Regions from separate parts of the Blastococcus sp. SYSU D01042 genome, predicted to be linked through region 2. Evidence: predicted binding sites of a transcription regulator. Region 2 holds the regulator's gene; the other holds the start of a gene.
What was found. The regulator LexA, encoded in region 2, represses DNA repair genes until DNA is damaged. The targets are predictions, from matches to a motif close to TCGAACANNTGTTCGA.

Region 1 (7,722 bases), on a different contig from region 2:
CGACCGTCACGCGCACCGCGGCACCCGCCCGCGTGCGGCGCGGCGAGCCCACCGAGGTCACCCTCGAGCTGACCAGCGCCGGTCGGCGGCCCGGCGCCACCTGGCTGCTCACCGAGCAGCTGCCCGCAGCCCTGGGACCCGAGCCGTCCTTCGCCGTCCCCGGCGTGGGCTCGGGCCGCACGGCCGCGCTCAGCTACCCCCTCGCGCCGCGCCGCCGCGGCCGGTACGCCCTGGGCCCGCTGCGGGCTCGGGTGGTGGACCCCTTCGGGCTGGTCGAGCGCAGCACCGCCGGCACCGCCACCGCACCGCTGCTGGTCCTCCCCCGCGTGCAGCCGCTGGGCACCGAGGGGCCGGTCGACGGCCACGGGGGCGAGGGCTCCCGGCGCTCGATCGCCGTGCACGGGGAGGACGACGTCAGCATCCGCGAGTACCGGCGGGGCGACGACCTGCGCAAGGTGCACTGGCGGGCCACCGCGCGCACCGGCGAGCTGCAGGTGCGCCTGGAGGAGCGGCCCTGGCGGGCGCGGACCACCGTGCTGCTCGACACCCGCCGGCCCGCGCACCTGGTCGCGCCGCAGCACGACCCGGATCCGGCGGACAGCCTCGAGTGGGCGGTGGAGGCGGCGGCCAGCATCGCCGTCGGACTGGGCCGGCGCGGCAGCGAGGTGCGCGTGGTCACCGAGCAGGGCGAGCTCACCGGCGCCGGCCGGGCGCCGGCGGGCACCGCACCCGAGGCGCTGCTCGACCGCCTGGCCGCCCTGACCCCGTCGTCCCGCACCGAGCTCGCGCCGGGGATCGAGGTGCTCCGGCGCATCGCCGGCGACGGGCAGGTGGTGTGCCTGCTCGGTGCACTGGGTCCCGACGACGTCGCCGAGCTCGTGCGCGTCCGCCCCGGCCCCTCGGCCGGGCTCGCCGTCCTGCTCGACCTGGGCAGCTTCCTGACCGGCGTCCGGGGGACCCGGGCCGGCACGTCGGCGGCGAGCTCGACCCTGGCCGACGCGCGGGAGGAGACCGCTGCCGTGCTGCGCGCCGCCGGCTGGCGGGTCGCCGTGGCCCGCGCCGGCGACCCCGTCGAGCGGCCCTGGGCTGCCCTCGCCGCCCGCCCCGCCGCGGGGGCCCTGCGGTGACCGCCGTCGACGTCCGGACGCCGGTCGCCGCCGCCACGGCGACCCTGCTGGGTGCGCTGGCGCTCTCGCCGGTGCTGTCCTCGGGCGCCTGGGTGCGCCCGGTCGTCGACGTGGTGCTGGTGGTCCTGCTGACCGGGCTGGCGCTGCGCGGCGCCCGGGCGGTGCTCGCCGACCGCGTGCTCCGCGGGCGGCCGGGGCCGCGGCTGGTGGCCGGGCTCGGGACCCTGCTCGTGCCGCTGGGCCAGCTCGCCGCGCTCACCGTCGTCCTCACCCGGCGGGCCACCGACGTCGGTGGCCTCCTCCCCTCCGCGCGCGGCATCGAGGCGCTGGGCGAGGTCCTGCGCGCCGGGGCCGGCGAGATCCGCGAGCAGGTGGCCCCCGCCACGCCCGTCCCGGAGCTCGCCGCGCTCATCGCCCTGTTCGTCGGGCTCGCTGCGGTGCTCGTCGACCTCGTCGCCGTGGAGGGCCGGCAGGCCGCCCTGGGCGGGGCCGTGCTCCTGCTGCTGGCCGGCGTCCCGGTGTTCACCCTCGACGGCGAGGTCGGTCCGGTCACCGTCCTCGGCCCGGCCGCCGGGTTCGCGGTCCTCCTGTGGGCCGACCAGAGCCGGCGGCTGGACGCGCGCGGGCGCCCCCGCGCCCGGCGGACCGCGGGCACCGGGTCCGCGGTGCGGATCGGCCTGGTCGCCGCGGTGGTCGCGGTCCTCGGCGGCGGGCTGCTGCCCACGCTGGCAGAGGGGACGCTGCGCGGCGGGTCGGGCGGGAGCGGCGGCACCGGGACGGCGCTGGACCCGGTGGCGGAGATGGTGGGCCAGCTCACCCGCAACGAGCCGGTCAGCCTGCTCCGGCTGGAGACCGAGGTCGAGGACCCCGGCTACCTGCGCGCGGTGACGGTCGACCGGTACGACGCCGGCACGGGCTGGACCGAGTCGGGGGCCGGCGCCCCGGTAACGCTGGACGACGCGTTGCGGACGGAGCACGACCCGGCGGAGGGCCGCGAGGTGAGCGCCCGCATCGAGGCGACCGGCCACGACGACCGCTTCCTCCCGCTGCCCGTCTCACCGGTGCAGGTGCAGCTGGAGGGCGGTGCGGACGGCTGGCGCTACGACTCCATCACCGGGACCGTGTCGGCCTCCGACGCAACGAGCGAGGACCGCGTCTGGGAGGTGACCGCCTCCGAGGTCCGCCCGACGCCGGAGCAGCTGGCCGCGGCCCCGCCGTTGGCCGACGGCGAGCTGGAGGGGCGCTTCTTCGGAGCCCCCGGGCTCGACCCCTCGGTGCAGGCGCTGGTGGACACCCTGACCGCCGGCGCGGAGAACGGGTACGCGCGGGTCCGTCGGATCCTCGACTTCCTGACCGACGCCCGCAACGGGTTCACCTACTCCCTGTCCACCTCCCCCGGCACCAGCGGCGACGACCTGGTCGACTTCCTGGAGGAGCGCCGCGGGTACTGCGAGCAGTACGCCGGGGCGATGGCCGCGATGGTGCGGGCGGCCGGGCTGCCGTCCCGGGTGGCGCTGGGCTACACCCCCGGCGACCCGGTGGAGGACGGCTCCCGGCTGGTCACCAGCGACGACGCGCACGCCTGGGTCGAGGTCTTCTTCGCCGGGTTCGGCTGGGTGCCCTTCGACCCGACGCCGATCGACGAGTCCCGCCGGTCCGAGCTGCCCTGGGCCCCGCGGGTGGAGGTGGAGGACGCGCCGGAGCAGGCGGTCGAGCAGCAGCCGGAGCTCGCGCCCGAGGATCTCTCCTTCCTGGACCCGCTCGGGCCGCTCGGCCCGGACCCCGGCGCGTTCGACGCCGCTCCGGCCGACACCCCTGCGGAGGGCCGGTCGTGGCCGGCCCGCACCGGGCTGGTGCTGCTGGTCGTGGCTGCGGCCGCGGCACCGGGCGGGCTGCGGCTGCTCCAGCGGCGCCGCCGGCTGGCCCTGGGGACGGCCCGGGCGCTGTGGGACGAGCTCTCGGCCACCGCCGACGACCTCGGACTCGGCCGCGACCCGGCGTGGACGCCCCGCGAGACCGGCCGTGCGCTGGCCGGGCGGACGGGCGGCCCCGGGGGCGGCGCGGCGATCGACCGGCTGGCCCGGGCCGAGGAGCGCGCCAGCTACGGGCCTGCGGCCGAGGGGCACGAGGACGGGCTGGTCGCGGACCTGCGCACCGCCCGCCGGGCGTTGCGCGGCACCGTCGACCGGCGGACCCGGCTGCGGGCGGCGTGCTGGCCGGCCTCGCTGCCTGCGGCGGTGCGGGCGGGGCTCCCGGCGTGGACGCGGCCGGAGATGCGACGCAGCCGCCGTCCGGGGGGACGGCGGCTGCGGGCGGGACGTGCGGAGGGCTAGCGGCTACTGGTCGTAGCGGCGGCGGAAGCGCTCCTCGAGGCGGCTCTTCAGCGGCTGGCGGCCGGTGCGCCCGGCCCGGGCACCCCGGGCGGGGCCGGCCGGGCCGCGGCCACCGGCCGGGGCCGAGCCGGGCTCGACCGCGCCGGTGGCGACCTTGTAGTTCAGGACGGCGAGGGCCGCGCCGCCGAAGGCGACGAGGAAGCCGACGACGCCGAGGACCACGGACTCGGCGACCGCGCCGCCGACCAGCACGGCGAAGCCGACGACGACGAGGGCGGCGCCGATCTGCAGCCGGCGCCGGGCCTTCAGGCGGCGGTCACCGGTGCGCACGGACGAGGCGAACTTCGGATCGTCGTCGACGAGGGCGCGCTCGATCTGCTCCAGCAGACGCTGCTCGTGCTCGGAGAGCGGCACGTCGACCTCCAGGTGGGCGGAGCCAGGACCGTCGGAGGGCTCCCCCGACGGTGGCTTCGAGGATACGAGCCCTTGGCGGGGCGCGAAAGGTGACGATACGGCGCGCCTCGGGCGAACCGCCGCGGGTCACCCCTCCGGGTTCCGGACGGCCGGTCGCGGGCGGCCTCCGGCGGCCCCGCCGGACCGTCCCGGGCGCCCGTCGCGGTGCAGCAGGGTGGCCGGCCGCACCGCTCCCGCACCGAACCGCCGGGCGGCCCGGTCGGCGGCCAGCTCGGCGTCGCGCCGGCCGTGCTCGCGGGCGCCGAGCTCGAGCTGCTGGGGCGCCGACCCGGCCTCCACCAGCCGCTCGGCGCGCACCCCGACCAGCCGGATGCGGGCCCGGTCGAGCCCCAGCGCGTCGAACAGCGCGCGGGCGGTGTCGTAGAGCTCCTGCCCGACGTCGGTCGGGACGTCGAGGGTGCGGCTGCGGGTGATCGTGGCGAAGTCGGCGAAGCGCACCTTGATGCTCACCGTCCGGGCCAGCCAGCCGCCCGAGCGCAGCCGGCCCGCCGTCCGCTCGGCGAGCAGCAGCAGCTCGCGGTGGATGACCGCGGGGTCGTCGACGTCGGTGCCGAAGGTCTCCTCGTGGCCGGTGGACTTCTCCGGCTCGTCGGGGACCACCCGGCGGGGATCGCGCCCCCACGCCAGCTCGTGCAGGTGGGCGCCGGCGGCCGGCCCCAGCGCGCGCTGCAGGGTCCGCGCCGGCACGTGCGCGAGGTCGCCCACGGTGCGCAGCCCGAGCCGCAGCAGCTGCTCCTCGGTCTTGGGGCCCACGCCCCACAGCGCGCCCACCGGCAGCGGGTGGAGGAAGTCCATGACCTCGGCCGGCCGGACGACCCGCATCCCGTCGGGCTTGGCCGAGGTGGAGGCGAGCTTGGCGACGAACTTGCTGCCCGCGGCGCCGACCGAGCAGGTGATGCCCTGCTCGTCGAAGACCCGGGCGCGGAGGTACTCGCCGATCTCGGCGGCGTCGCCCAGCCGGCGACCGGCACCGGAGACGTCGAGGAATGCCTCGTCCATGCTCAGCGGCTCCACCAGCGGGGTGATCGAGCGGAACAGGGCCATCACCGACCGGGAGACCTCCGCGTAGAGCGCCAGGTCGCCGGGGAGCACCGTCGCGGTCGGGCACAACCGCAGCGCGCGGGCGGTGGGCATGGCCGCGTGCACGCCGTAGCGCCGCGCCTCGTAGGTCGCCGAGGTGACCACGCCGCGGTTGCCCGCCCCACCGACGATCACCGGGGTGCCGGCCAGCTCCGGGCGCCGCCGCACCTCGACGCTGGCGAAGAACGCGTCCATGTCGACGTGCAGCACGGTGCACCCCTGCGCCCGTCCGCCCACTCCGCGCCCTCCGTTCGAACACGTGTTCGCATCCGTGGAGACACTACCGACCCCGGCGGTGGGCGGCGCGCTCGCGGCACGGCCCCGTGTCCCAGTCGTGACCCGGGCGTCGTCCCCGCTGGTGGGAGCGCAGGTGTCGGGCCAGGATGCGGGAGGTAACACAGCTGTGGAGAGCCGCCGTCCCCGGCGGCCCGAACCGACACGAGCGGAGGAGCCCATGGCTCTGGACGACGAGATGACCAGCGGCGGCGACGGCGGGGCCGACGGCGGCGCGGACAGCGGTGCCCACGGCCCGGCCGACGGCAGCGCGGGCGCGGCCGACCACGGCGCGGCGGGCACGCCCGGCGGCCACGACGGCGGCGCCGACGGCGGTGCCGACGGTGGCGCCGACGGCGGCGCGGACGGCGGCGCGGACGGCGGTGCCGACGGCGGCGCGGACGGCGGCGCCGACGGTGGCGCGGACGGTTCGGCCTGACCGAGAACCCTGCCCCGCAGGGCCGGGTGGAGCACTCGCTCCGCCCGGCCCTGCGGCGCTGCACGAACGCCGAGCCCGACGACTTCGCGCGGGAGCACTGGGGCCGTCACCCCCTGCTGACCCGGGCCGCGGACACCGGCAACACCTTCACCGACCTGCTCGACCTCGCCGCGGTCGACGAGCTGCTCTCCCGGCGGGGGTTGCGCACGCCGTTCCTGCGCATCGCCAAGGACGGCCAGGTCGTCGACCCGAAGCGCTTCACCACCTCCGGCGGCGCCGGCGCCGAGGTCGCCGACCAGGTGAGCTCCGACGCCGTGCTCCGGCTGTTCGCCGACGGCAGCACCGTGGTGCTGCAGGGCCTGCACCGGCTGTGGCCGCCGCTGATCGAGTTCGCCGACCAGCTCGCCGCCGACCTCGGCCACCCCACCCAGGTCAACGCGTACATCACCCCGCCGTCCTCCCGCGGTTTCGACCCCCACTACGACGTGCACGACGTCTTCGTGCTGCAGGTGGCCGGGCAGAAGCACTGGCGGATCCACGAGCCGGTGCTGCCCGACCCGCTGCGCACCCAGGTGTGGACCGACCGCCGCGAGGACGTCGCCGCCGCCGCGGAGCGCGAGCCGGTGATCGACGCCGTCCTCGAGCCCGGCGACGTGCTCTACCTCCCGCGCGGCTTCCTGCACTCGGCCACCGCGCTCGGCGAGATCAGCGCCCACCTGACCATCGGCGTCCACTCGGTGACCCGATGGGGTGCGGCCGAGGCGGCGCTGGACCTGGTCCGCACCCTGGCCGCCGAGGACCCGGCGCTGCGCGGGTCGCTGCCCCTCGGCGTCGACGTCGCCGACCCCGACGCCCTCCGCGACGACGTCACCGCCGTCGTCGAGGGCCTGCGCGAGTGGCTCGGCCGGGTGGACCCCGCCGAGGTCGCCGAGCGACTGCGCGTCCGCACCTGGGCGCAGGTGCGGCCCGAGCCCGTGGCGCCGCTGGCCCAGTCCGCCGCCGCGGCGGCGATCACCGCCGACACCGTCCTCCGCCTGCGCCGGCGGCTGCGCTGCGTGCTGCGCGACGGGGACGACGGCCGGGTGACCCTGCTCGGCGGCCGCCGGACGCACACCTTCCCGGCGTCGGCGCGCCCGGCGCTGACCGAGCTCCTGGCCGTGGGTGAGCTCAAGGTGGGCGACCTGCCCGGCCTCGAGGCCGACGAGCGGACCACCCTGGCCCGGCGACTGGTCACCGAGTCGGTCGCGGTGGTCCCGGACGCAGCGCCCGGGCCGTGACCACCGCCGACCTCCCACCCGCCGACGACTTCTGCCGCACCGACCTCCCGCCGCTGCCGGCCGGGCGGCTGGGTCCCGACCGCTGCTCGGTGCAGGCGCTGGCGCGCGGTGACAGCGGCATCGCGACCGCCTCGCCGGTGCAGCGCTGGCTGCTGGTGGAGCAGCCCGGCCCGTGGGGCCGGCAGGCGCTGACCGAGTCGCGCTTCGACGCGCGGATCGCCCCGTTGCTGGCCGAGCGGGCCCGGCGGGAGGACGTGCGGGTGCTCCTCGTCCGCCGCCCCGGCGACCGGCTGGCCGACGCCCGGGGCCGCTGGGCGTACGCGGACAGCCGGCCCGGGCGCGAGGGCCTGTGGTGGTCGGTGCGGTCCTCGGACGCCGAGCTCCTCACCGCCCCTCTGGACGGCTCCGTGGGCGAGCCGGCGACCGGCGACACCTACCTGGTCTGCACGCACGGCGGGCACGACGCCTGCTGCGCGCTGCGCGGCCGGCCCCTGGCCCGCACGATGCCGGCACCCGACGTCTGGGAGTGCAGCCACCTCGGCGGCGACCGGTTCGCCGCCAACGTCGTCGTCCTGCCCCACGGCTTCTACTACGGGCAGGTGCCCGGCGACGGCGGCCTGCTGGTGGCGGCGCACGCGCGGGGGGAGGTGGCGCTGGCCTGGCTCCGGGGCCGGGCCGGCCTGCCGGCGCCCGTGCAGGCCGCCCAGCACGGCGCCCGC
Region 2 (7,722 bases):
ATGGTGTGGAGCTCTCCCTGGTCGTCTGGTGCTCGGTGTGGTGCTCGGTGCGCGCCATGGAGCCGCGCGGTGCGGGATCGGAGGGCTGGGGAAGAGCCGCGATCGGGGTGCTCGGTGTGCTGTCTACCCGGAGGTGCTGACAGTTCTCAGGGGCCGCCGGGCGGGCCGGAGGCGGACTCACCCGCGGCCGTCCGCGCCTTGAGCTCGGCGATCTCCTTCTCGAAGTCGGCGACCGACGTGAAGGCGCGGTAGACGCTGGCGAAGCGGAGGTAGGCCACCTCGTCCAGCTCCCGGAGCGGTCGCAGGATGGCCAGGCCCACCTCGTGGGCCGGCACCTCCGCCGCTCCGCTGGCGCGGATGGTGTCCTCGACCTGCTGGGCCAGCAGCGCCAGCTGGTCCTCGTCGACGGGACGGCCCTGGCAGGCCCGGCGGACACCGGCCACCACCTTGGACCGGTTGAACGGCTCGCTCACGCCGCTGCGCTTGACGACGGCGAGGACGGCCTCCTCGACGGTGGTGAACCGGCGGTTGCACTGGGGGCACGACCGGCGACGACGGGTGGTGGCTCCCTCGTCGGCCTCCCGCGAGTCGATGACACGGCTGTCGGGGTTGTGGCAGAACGGGCAACGCATCGCGGTTCACCTCCCTCGGCGGCCTCGCCCGGCCGTCCTGTGGACCCTCCTGGGGACATCCGGTGGACGTCACGGGGAGAACCTGAGGACCAGCGTGTGGACAAGGCTTACAGCTCTGTAACTACTAGATCTAGTGGAACCCTAAGCCTGGCCCCACTAGATGTGCAAGACGTGCATCGGTCGGCGTGTTCCGCCCCGACACTGCTGTCACCCGCAGGAACACGCCTTCCCAGCAGTCACACGACACGCCCGCGCGACGCGCCGGACCAGGACGGCGACGCGCTGCACCGACCCGTCGACATGGCGACGGGTCGACTCGGCGACATGCCGACTCGGCAACCCGCGGAGGGGTGGAGGACACCGGCGGCATGCGAGGGCACACCAGCGGACAGCCGACGGCGGCCGACCCGGGGTCAACCGCCGAGGGGCCGGCCCGTCAGGCGCCGGAGACGGCGCCGCTCACCCGGGGACGCCGCGCGTGCGGTGCCAGGTCGCTCAGCCGCATGGGACGGGTGAGGAGGTCGGGCTCGACCTCGATGCGGCCGGTGCAGACCTCCGACCGGCCGTAGGACTCCTCCGCCCGGGGGCTGCGCGCAGCGGGGACGGTCCACCCGGCGCCGGCGTGCGGCCGGACCGCGCGGCGCGCCTCGACGGGGGGCGCGTGCTCGGCGCCCACGGCGGACAGCTGGGCGGTCGCGTCGGAGACGGCCGCGAAGACCTCGGTGTCGGCAGCTCGGTGCCGGCCGGGGTCGGCGGGGGCACGGTGGCGCCCGGCCGACGCGGCAGCCGGGACGGCGGCCGGGGCGGACAGCACGGGCACCTCGCCGGTCTCGGGGGCGCGACGACGGCCGCCGGGGCGGGCGACCGCGACCGTGGGGGCGTCCACGGCGGGCGCGCCGGCCGCAGCGGGCTCGTCGCGGAGCAGCGGCAGCGCGTCGGTGGCGGCGGGCTCACCGGTGCGCGCCCGGCCGCGCAGGGCCGAGACCGCCTGGGCGGTCGGCAGCTCCTGCTTCACGCGGGAGTCGATCACCCCGACCCCCGGGGCCGGCGCGGCGGCGCCGGGGAGCCGGAGGGCGGCCAGGTCGATCCAGGCCGTCTCCTCGACCCCGCCCACGACCACGCGCACCCACATCTGACAGCTGCCCGAGGCGTCGTGCCGCCAGCCCAGCAGCTCGCCCGACCACCACGTGCCGGCCTGGTAGACCTCGACCGACTGCGGGGAACCGGTGAACACAGCGGCGCGGCTGTCCGTGGTACCTGACACGCGATGACCGTAAGCGCTGGCTCCACCACTCTGCGTGGAGGCGCCCGGACCGAGGATTGACGAAGCGACCTCGTCCGGTTGGAGAGGTGTTGCCCTGTCGCCGAGAGGGTCGGTCAGGGTGCGCGAGCCGGTCACGGCAGGACGAGCACCTGGCCGGGGACCAGGGCGGCGTCGCGGAGCTCGTTGCGCTCCCTGATCTCGGCGACGACGGCGCGCACGTCCTCCTCGTCCCCCGCGACGGCCGCCGCGATCGACCACAGCGTGTCGCCCTGCTCGACCACGACGCTGACCTCCCCGGCCAGGCGGAGGCCCTCCTCTCCGCCGGCGACCGCCGAGCCCACCCACGAGCCGAGGACGACACCGACGGCCAGCCCGAGCACGACGCCCAGGCGCCGGGCGCGGCGGGTGAGCCGGAGGCCGGGCGCGGCCGGGACGACCGGACCGTGACCCGGGGGCGCCATCCGGGGCGCGGGACGAGCGGGCCGCGCGGGCCGGGCCGCCGGCGTCGACGGGGTGCGGCGCACCGCCGCCGGCGCGACCGCGGCCCGCTCCACCGGCGGGCGGGGAGGCGACGGCTGCCGGACCGGGTCCGGCACAGCGCGCAACTGCCCGCGCCGAGCCGTGCCCCCCGCCAGCGGCGGGCGCCACGGCGCCTGCACGGCCTCGTCGAACTCCACCACGGCCTGCGCCACGCTTCCCATGACCACTCCTCCGACCCGGCATGCCCACCACGTCCTCGAACGGTTGTTCGAATCGAACGTCTGTGCGATGTCTACCGGACGCCACCGACAGAAGCGACCCGACGCGACGACTTTCTTCGAACACCTGTTTGAAAGCCGCGATGATCGGCGCTACGGTCTCTGCGAGACGACCAGCACGGCCGCACCGGCGGCCGGCGAGGAGGAGACGTGGCGGAGACCAGCGGGACGTCGGGCGGCCGGCGGACGCGCAGCGCGACGACGGAACCGGACACCGGCAGCAGCACCGCGTCGGTGCGCTCCTTCCCCGACCGCGGCACCGACGGCGACGGGCTGACCCAGCGCCAGCGCAGGGTGCTCGAGGTCATCCGCGACTCCATCGACCGGCGCGGGTACCCGCCCTCGGTCCGCGAGATCGGCGAGGCGGTCGGCCTGTCGTCGGCCTCGTCGGTGGCCCACCAGCTCTCGGTGCTGCAGAAGAAGGGCTGGCTGCGGCGCGACCCCAACCGTCCGCGCGCGCTCGACGTCCGGCTGCCCGGTGACACCTCGAGCCCGGCCGCGCCCCTGGCCGAGGCCGCTCCGGGCACCGACGAGCCGCTCTCGGCGCCGACCTACGTGCCGCTGGTCGGCCGGATCGCCGCCGGTGGTCCGGTGCTGGCCGAGCAGGCGGTGGAGGACGTGTTCCCCCTCCCCCGCGAGCTGGTCGGCGAGGGCACCCTGTTCATGCTGAAGGTCGCCGGTGACTCGATGGTCGAGGCGGCGATCTGCGACGGCGACTGGGTCGTCGTGCGCCAGCAGCCGACGGCGGAGAACGGGGAGATCGTCGCCGCCATGATCGACGGCGAGGCGACGGTCAAGACCTACAAGCGCCGCGACGGCCACGTCTGGCTGCTGCCGCACAACCCCGCGTACGAGCCCATCCCCGGCGACGACGCGACGGTCCTCGGCCGGGTCGTCTCCGTCCTGCGGCGCGTCTGATCCGAGCTCCCCGCCGGCCCCACCCCACGGGGCCGGCGCGGACGTCCGCCCCGGGTCAGGGACGGGTCCTGCTCCGGCGCACCAGTCCCCAGATCCACACCACCAGGGTGGCGACGACCGCGGCGATGATCGCCGAGGTGATGGCCGACCTCCCGTCGCCGGTCAGCTCGCTGAGCGTGGGCACCGCAGCGCCCGAGGACGCCGGCGCGCTCCCCGGGGTGGCGGCGGGGATCGGGACGACCACGACGTCGCTGGGCACGCCCTCACTGGCGACGACCAGCTGCTGGTTGTCGGCGGTGAAGCTGATGGCTTCTCCCTGCGGCGACTCCGGCAGCGGGATGCGCACCGGTGTGCCGGCGAGGGCGGCCGGGACGTCGGAGCCGGTCAGCGGCCAGACGTAGGCATCGGTGTAGGTGCGCAGCGCCAGCGCGTGCCCGTCGCCGGCCACCGCTCCCCCGGTGATCATCAGCTGACCGGCGCGGCCGACCGGGCCGCCCGGGGTCCCGGTGAGCGTCATGTTGACCGTCGCCACCCGCTCCATCGGCACGGTCGCCTCCGCCGACAGCGGCGCGGTGGGCCGGTAGACGCCGCTGGAGCCGAGCACGTCCTTCGTGACGAGGAACGGCGTGCCGTCCGGCGCCAGCAGCAGCGCCTCGGAGTCGTGCGCGCCGTCCGGGTAGGTGAGCCGGTGGACGCCCGCGGAACCGTCGGGGCGGAGCGCGAGCAGCGCCACGGTCGAGCGCACGGCCGTGTTGTCTCCGGCATCGGCCAGCCAGAGGGTGCCGTCGCCACCGAGCGCGAGGTCCTCCGGGTCGTAGGGGTCGACAGCCGCGGTCCGGGTCTCGAGGACCTGGCAGGCCGCGTCGAGCACCGAGACGCCGAGCCGGTCCCCGCCGTCGTTCATGACCAGCATCCGGTCGCCGAGGTCGACCAGGCCGGATATCTCGGCGAGGGCGGGATCGGTGATCTGGCACCGCACCGCCGGGGCGGCCTCCTCGGCCGCGGCGACCCCGGCCGCGCCGGCGACGGGCGTGAGGGAACCCAGGAGGACCACCGCGCCGAGCCGGATGGCTCGCGTGGCTCGCCGTCCTCCGAAGCCGCTAGGCGGTCTGCCGGCCTGCTCGGGCACGAACCCAGCGTGACAGAACGATTGCGTCGAGTGCGTGAACCACGCCCAGCAGCACGACGCCCACCGCCGCCCCGACGACGGCGTCGGTCACCCAGTGGAAGTTCAGCGAGATCATCGACAGCCCGGTGAGCACCGGCCCGACGACGCTCAGCCACCAGAACGCCTGCTGCACCCGGACGGGCAGCCCGTACTCGACGGCCTGCCACCGCGCCACGCCCCACATCAGCACGGCGTTGGCGACGTGCCCGGACGGGAACGAGGCGCCGTCGTCGTGGAAGAAGTAGCTGCCCGGGAACCGCGGTGCGGTGCGACCGGTGCCGTACTTCATGGCGTAGACGGCACCGGTCAGCAGCACCACGGCGACCAGCACGCGGAGCACGGGCAGCAGCGTCCGCCGGCTCCAGGCGAGGTAGCCGACCAGCCCGACCAGCACGGCCAGGATCGTCACCCGGCCGCCCAGCTGCGTCACGACCCAGACCAGCGGGTAGGCGGCCGAATCGGCCAGCCCCCAGCTCGTCACCACGTCGGACACCCGCAGGTCGAGGCGCTCGGTGGCCCCCCAGGTCAGCAGGTCCAGGGTGATCAGCCCCCCGGCGAGGAGGCAGACCACCACCGCCCACCACGACGGCCGCCCCACCGGCTGCCCGGAGGTGGTCCCCCGGGGGCCGGCGTCGCGCACCACGCCGCTCGTCACGGGCTCACCGTACCGGGCTGTGACCTCGTCGTGACCTGGACGAGCCGGTCGCGGCCGTCCCGGTCAGCCGACCGGGACGGCGAAACCCTCGAGTGCCGCGGCGAGGGCGCCGTCGACCCGCGCGGTGAGCCGGGTTCCCCCGGCCTCGTGCGCCTCGGCGAGCACCTCGCCGTCGCGGTGGACGCGGGCGACCAGGTCACCCCGGTCGTACGGGACCAGCACGTCGACGTCGACGTCCGGGTGCGGCAGGCGGGCGGCGATGAGCTCGCGCAGCTGGTCCATGCCGGCGCCGGTGCGGGCGGACACCCAGACCGCACCGGGCAGCGCCTGGCGCAGGGTCAGGACGGCTTCCTCGTCCATCGCGTCGACCTTGTTCACGACGATCACCTCGGGCACGGCGGAGGCGTCGATCTCCTGCAGCACGACGTGCACGGCGTTGATCTGGCCCAGCGGGTCGGAGTCCGAGCCGTCGACCACGTGCAGCAGCAGGTCGGCCGCCGCGACCTCCTCCAGCGTCGACCGGAAGGCGTCGACGAGCTGGTGGGGCAGGTGCCGCACGAACCCGACGGTGTCGGTGAGCGTGTACTCCCGGCCGTCGGGCCCCTCGGCCCGCCGCACGGTCGGGTCCAGGGTGGCGAACAGCGCGTTCTCCACCAGCACGCCGGCACCGGTCAGCTGGTTGAGCAGGCTCGACTTGCCCGCGTTGGTGTACCCGGCGATCGCGACGCTGGGGGTGGCGTTGCGGTCGCGGCTGCTCCGCTGCGTGGTGCGGGCCGTGGACATGCCGGCGATCTCCCGGCGCAGCTTGCTCACCCGCGCGCGGATGCGCCGCCGGTCGGTCTCGATCTTGGTCTCACCCGGACCGCGGGTACCGATGCCGCCACCGCCGGCCACGCGGCCACCGGCCTGCCGGGACATCGACTCACCCCAGCCGCGCAGCCGCGGCAGCATGTACTGCATCTGCGCCAGCTCGACCTGCGCCTTGCCCTCCCGGCTCGTCGCGTGCTGGGCGAAGATGTCCAGGATCAGCGCCGTCCGGTCGACGACCTTGACCTTGAGCACCTTCTCCAGCTGGTTGAGCTGGCCGGGGGTGAGCTCGCCGTCGCAGATCACGGTGTCCGCGCCGGTCGCGGCGACGATGTCGCGAATCTCGGCGGCCTTGCCCGAGCCGACGTAGGTGGCGGCGTCGGGCTTGTCGCGGCGCTGGCTCACGGCCTCGAGGACCTCCGAGCCGGCGGTCTCGGCGAGGGCGGCGAGCTCGGCCAGGGAGCGGTCGGCGTCGGCCTGGGTGCCCTCGGTCCAGACACCGACCAGCACGACGCGCTCCAGGCGCAGCTGCCGGTACTCGACCTCGGTGACGTCGGCCAGCTCGGTCGACAGACCGGCGACGCGGCGCAGCGCCCCACGGGCCTCGAGGTCGTAGCTGCCGGTGGTGTCGTCGGCCTCGTCGCGCGCCGGACGCACGTCGGCGGCGCGGGCTGCCGCGGCCTTGTCCACGCGAGCCTCGGCGTCGTCGAGGATGGCGCGGTTCTGAGCGGTTGTCATCGTCTCCAGCGTTGCACGGTCGTGCGTTCCAAGCACCTGAGTTGTCATCGCCGGGTACAACGCACCACCCGCCCGGGTCCATCCCGGGTACGGCAGGCGGTCAGCCCGCGAGGTACCGCTCCGTCTGCTGCGCGGTGCTCACGAGGGCGGCCTCGCGCGGGATCGCGCCGATCTGCACGTCCTGGGCCGGCAGCGCCGCGGCCAGCGCCCAGTCGACGGCCACCCGCACCCGGTTGGTGACCGCCGGCAGCGCGTACAGGTGGTAGCCGCGGGCCACCGCCTTGGCCAGCGGCCCGCGCAGCCTGATGCCGAGCGGCTTGGCGACGGCGTCCCACCCGCCGAGGTCCGCGACCAGGCCGAGGTCGCGGTGCCGGTACGGGCGGGCGCGGCCGAAGCCCAGGTCCGCCGCGACGTTCCGGCCCAGCGCGTGCCCGTGCCGCTGGGCGTGCTGAGCGGTGGGCGGCGTCACCGGCGGTGGACCCTCGCCCCGGTTCCTCTCCGCGACGACCAGATCCGGCACCGCCGCGGCGTCCCCGGCGGCGTAGACGCCGGGCGCCGCCGGCACCCGCAGGAAGGGGTCGACGACGAGGCGGCCCCGCTGCAGCTCGCTGCCCACCCGGGTGACCAGCGGGCTGGCCACGATCCCGGCGCCCCAGATGAGGGTGCGGCTGGGCACGGTGGTGCCGTCGGTCAGGTCGATCTCGGTGTCCCGGGCCTCGCGGACGGTCACGCCCAGGCGCACGTCCACACCGCGGCGGCGCAGCGCGGACAGCGCGATGTCG

Region 1: a site for LexA is predicted at 5,266-5,281, ahead of dinB (DNA polymerase IV). Genes of this name have one in related genera too.

The regions. Positions count from the first base shown of each region.
Region 1 covers NZ_JBJGZM010000002.1:382,126-389,847, reverse strand. The annotation lists gene ACI79H_RS06105 (DUF58 domain-containing protein) at 1-1,127, shown strand, start outside; gene ACI79H_RS06100 (transglutaminase family protein) at 1,124-3,460, shown strand; gene ACI79H_RS06095 (DUF3040 domain-containing protein) at 3,464-3,874, opposite strand; gene dinB (DNA polymerase IV) at 4,001-5,224, opposite strand; gene ACI79H_RS06085 (hypothetical protein) at 5,469-5,726, shown strand; gene ACI79H_RS06080 (cupin domain-containing protein) at 5,753-7,003, shown strand; gene ACI79H_RS06075 (sucrase ferredoxin) at 7,000-7,722, shown strand, end outside.
Region 2 covers NZ_JBJGZM010000005.1:43,003-50,724, reverse strand. The annotation lists gene ACI79H_RS11185 (vitamin B12-dependent ribonucleotide reductase) at 1-2, opposite strand, end outside; gene nrdR (transcriptional regulator NrdR) at 147-632, opposite strand; gene ACI79H_RS11175 (hypothetical protein) at 1,069-1,896, opposite strand; gene ACI79H_RS11170 (LysM peptidoglycan-binding domain-containing protein) at 2,028-2,597, opposite strand; gene lexA (transcriptional repressor LexA) at 2,805-3,572, shown strand; gene ACI79H_RS11160 (hypothetical protein) at 3,628-4,626, opposite strand; gene ACI79H_RS11155 (phosphatase PAP2 family protein) at 4,673-5,395, opposite strand; gene hflX (GTPase HflX) at 5,459-6,940, opposite strand; gene ACI79H_RS11145 (NAD(P)/FAD-dependent oxidoreductase) at 7,041-7,722, opposite strand, start outside.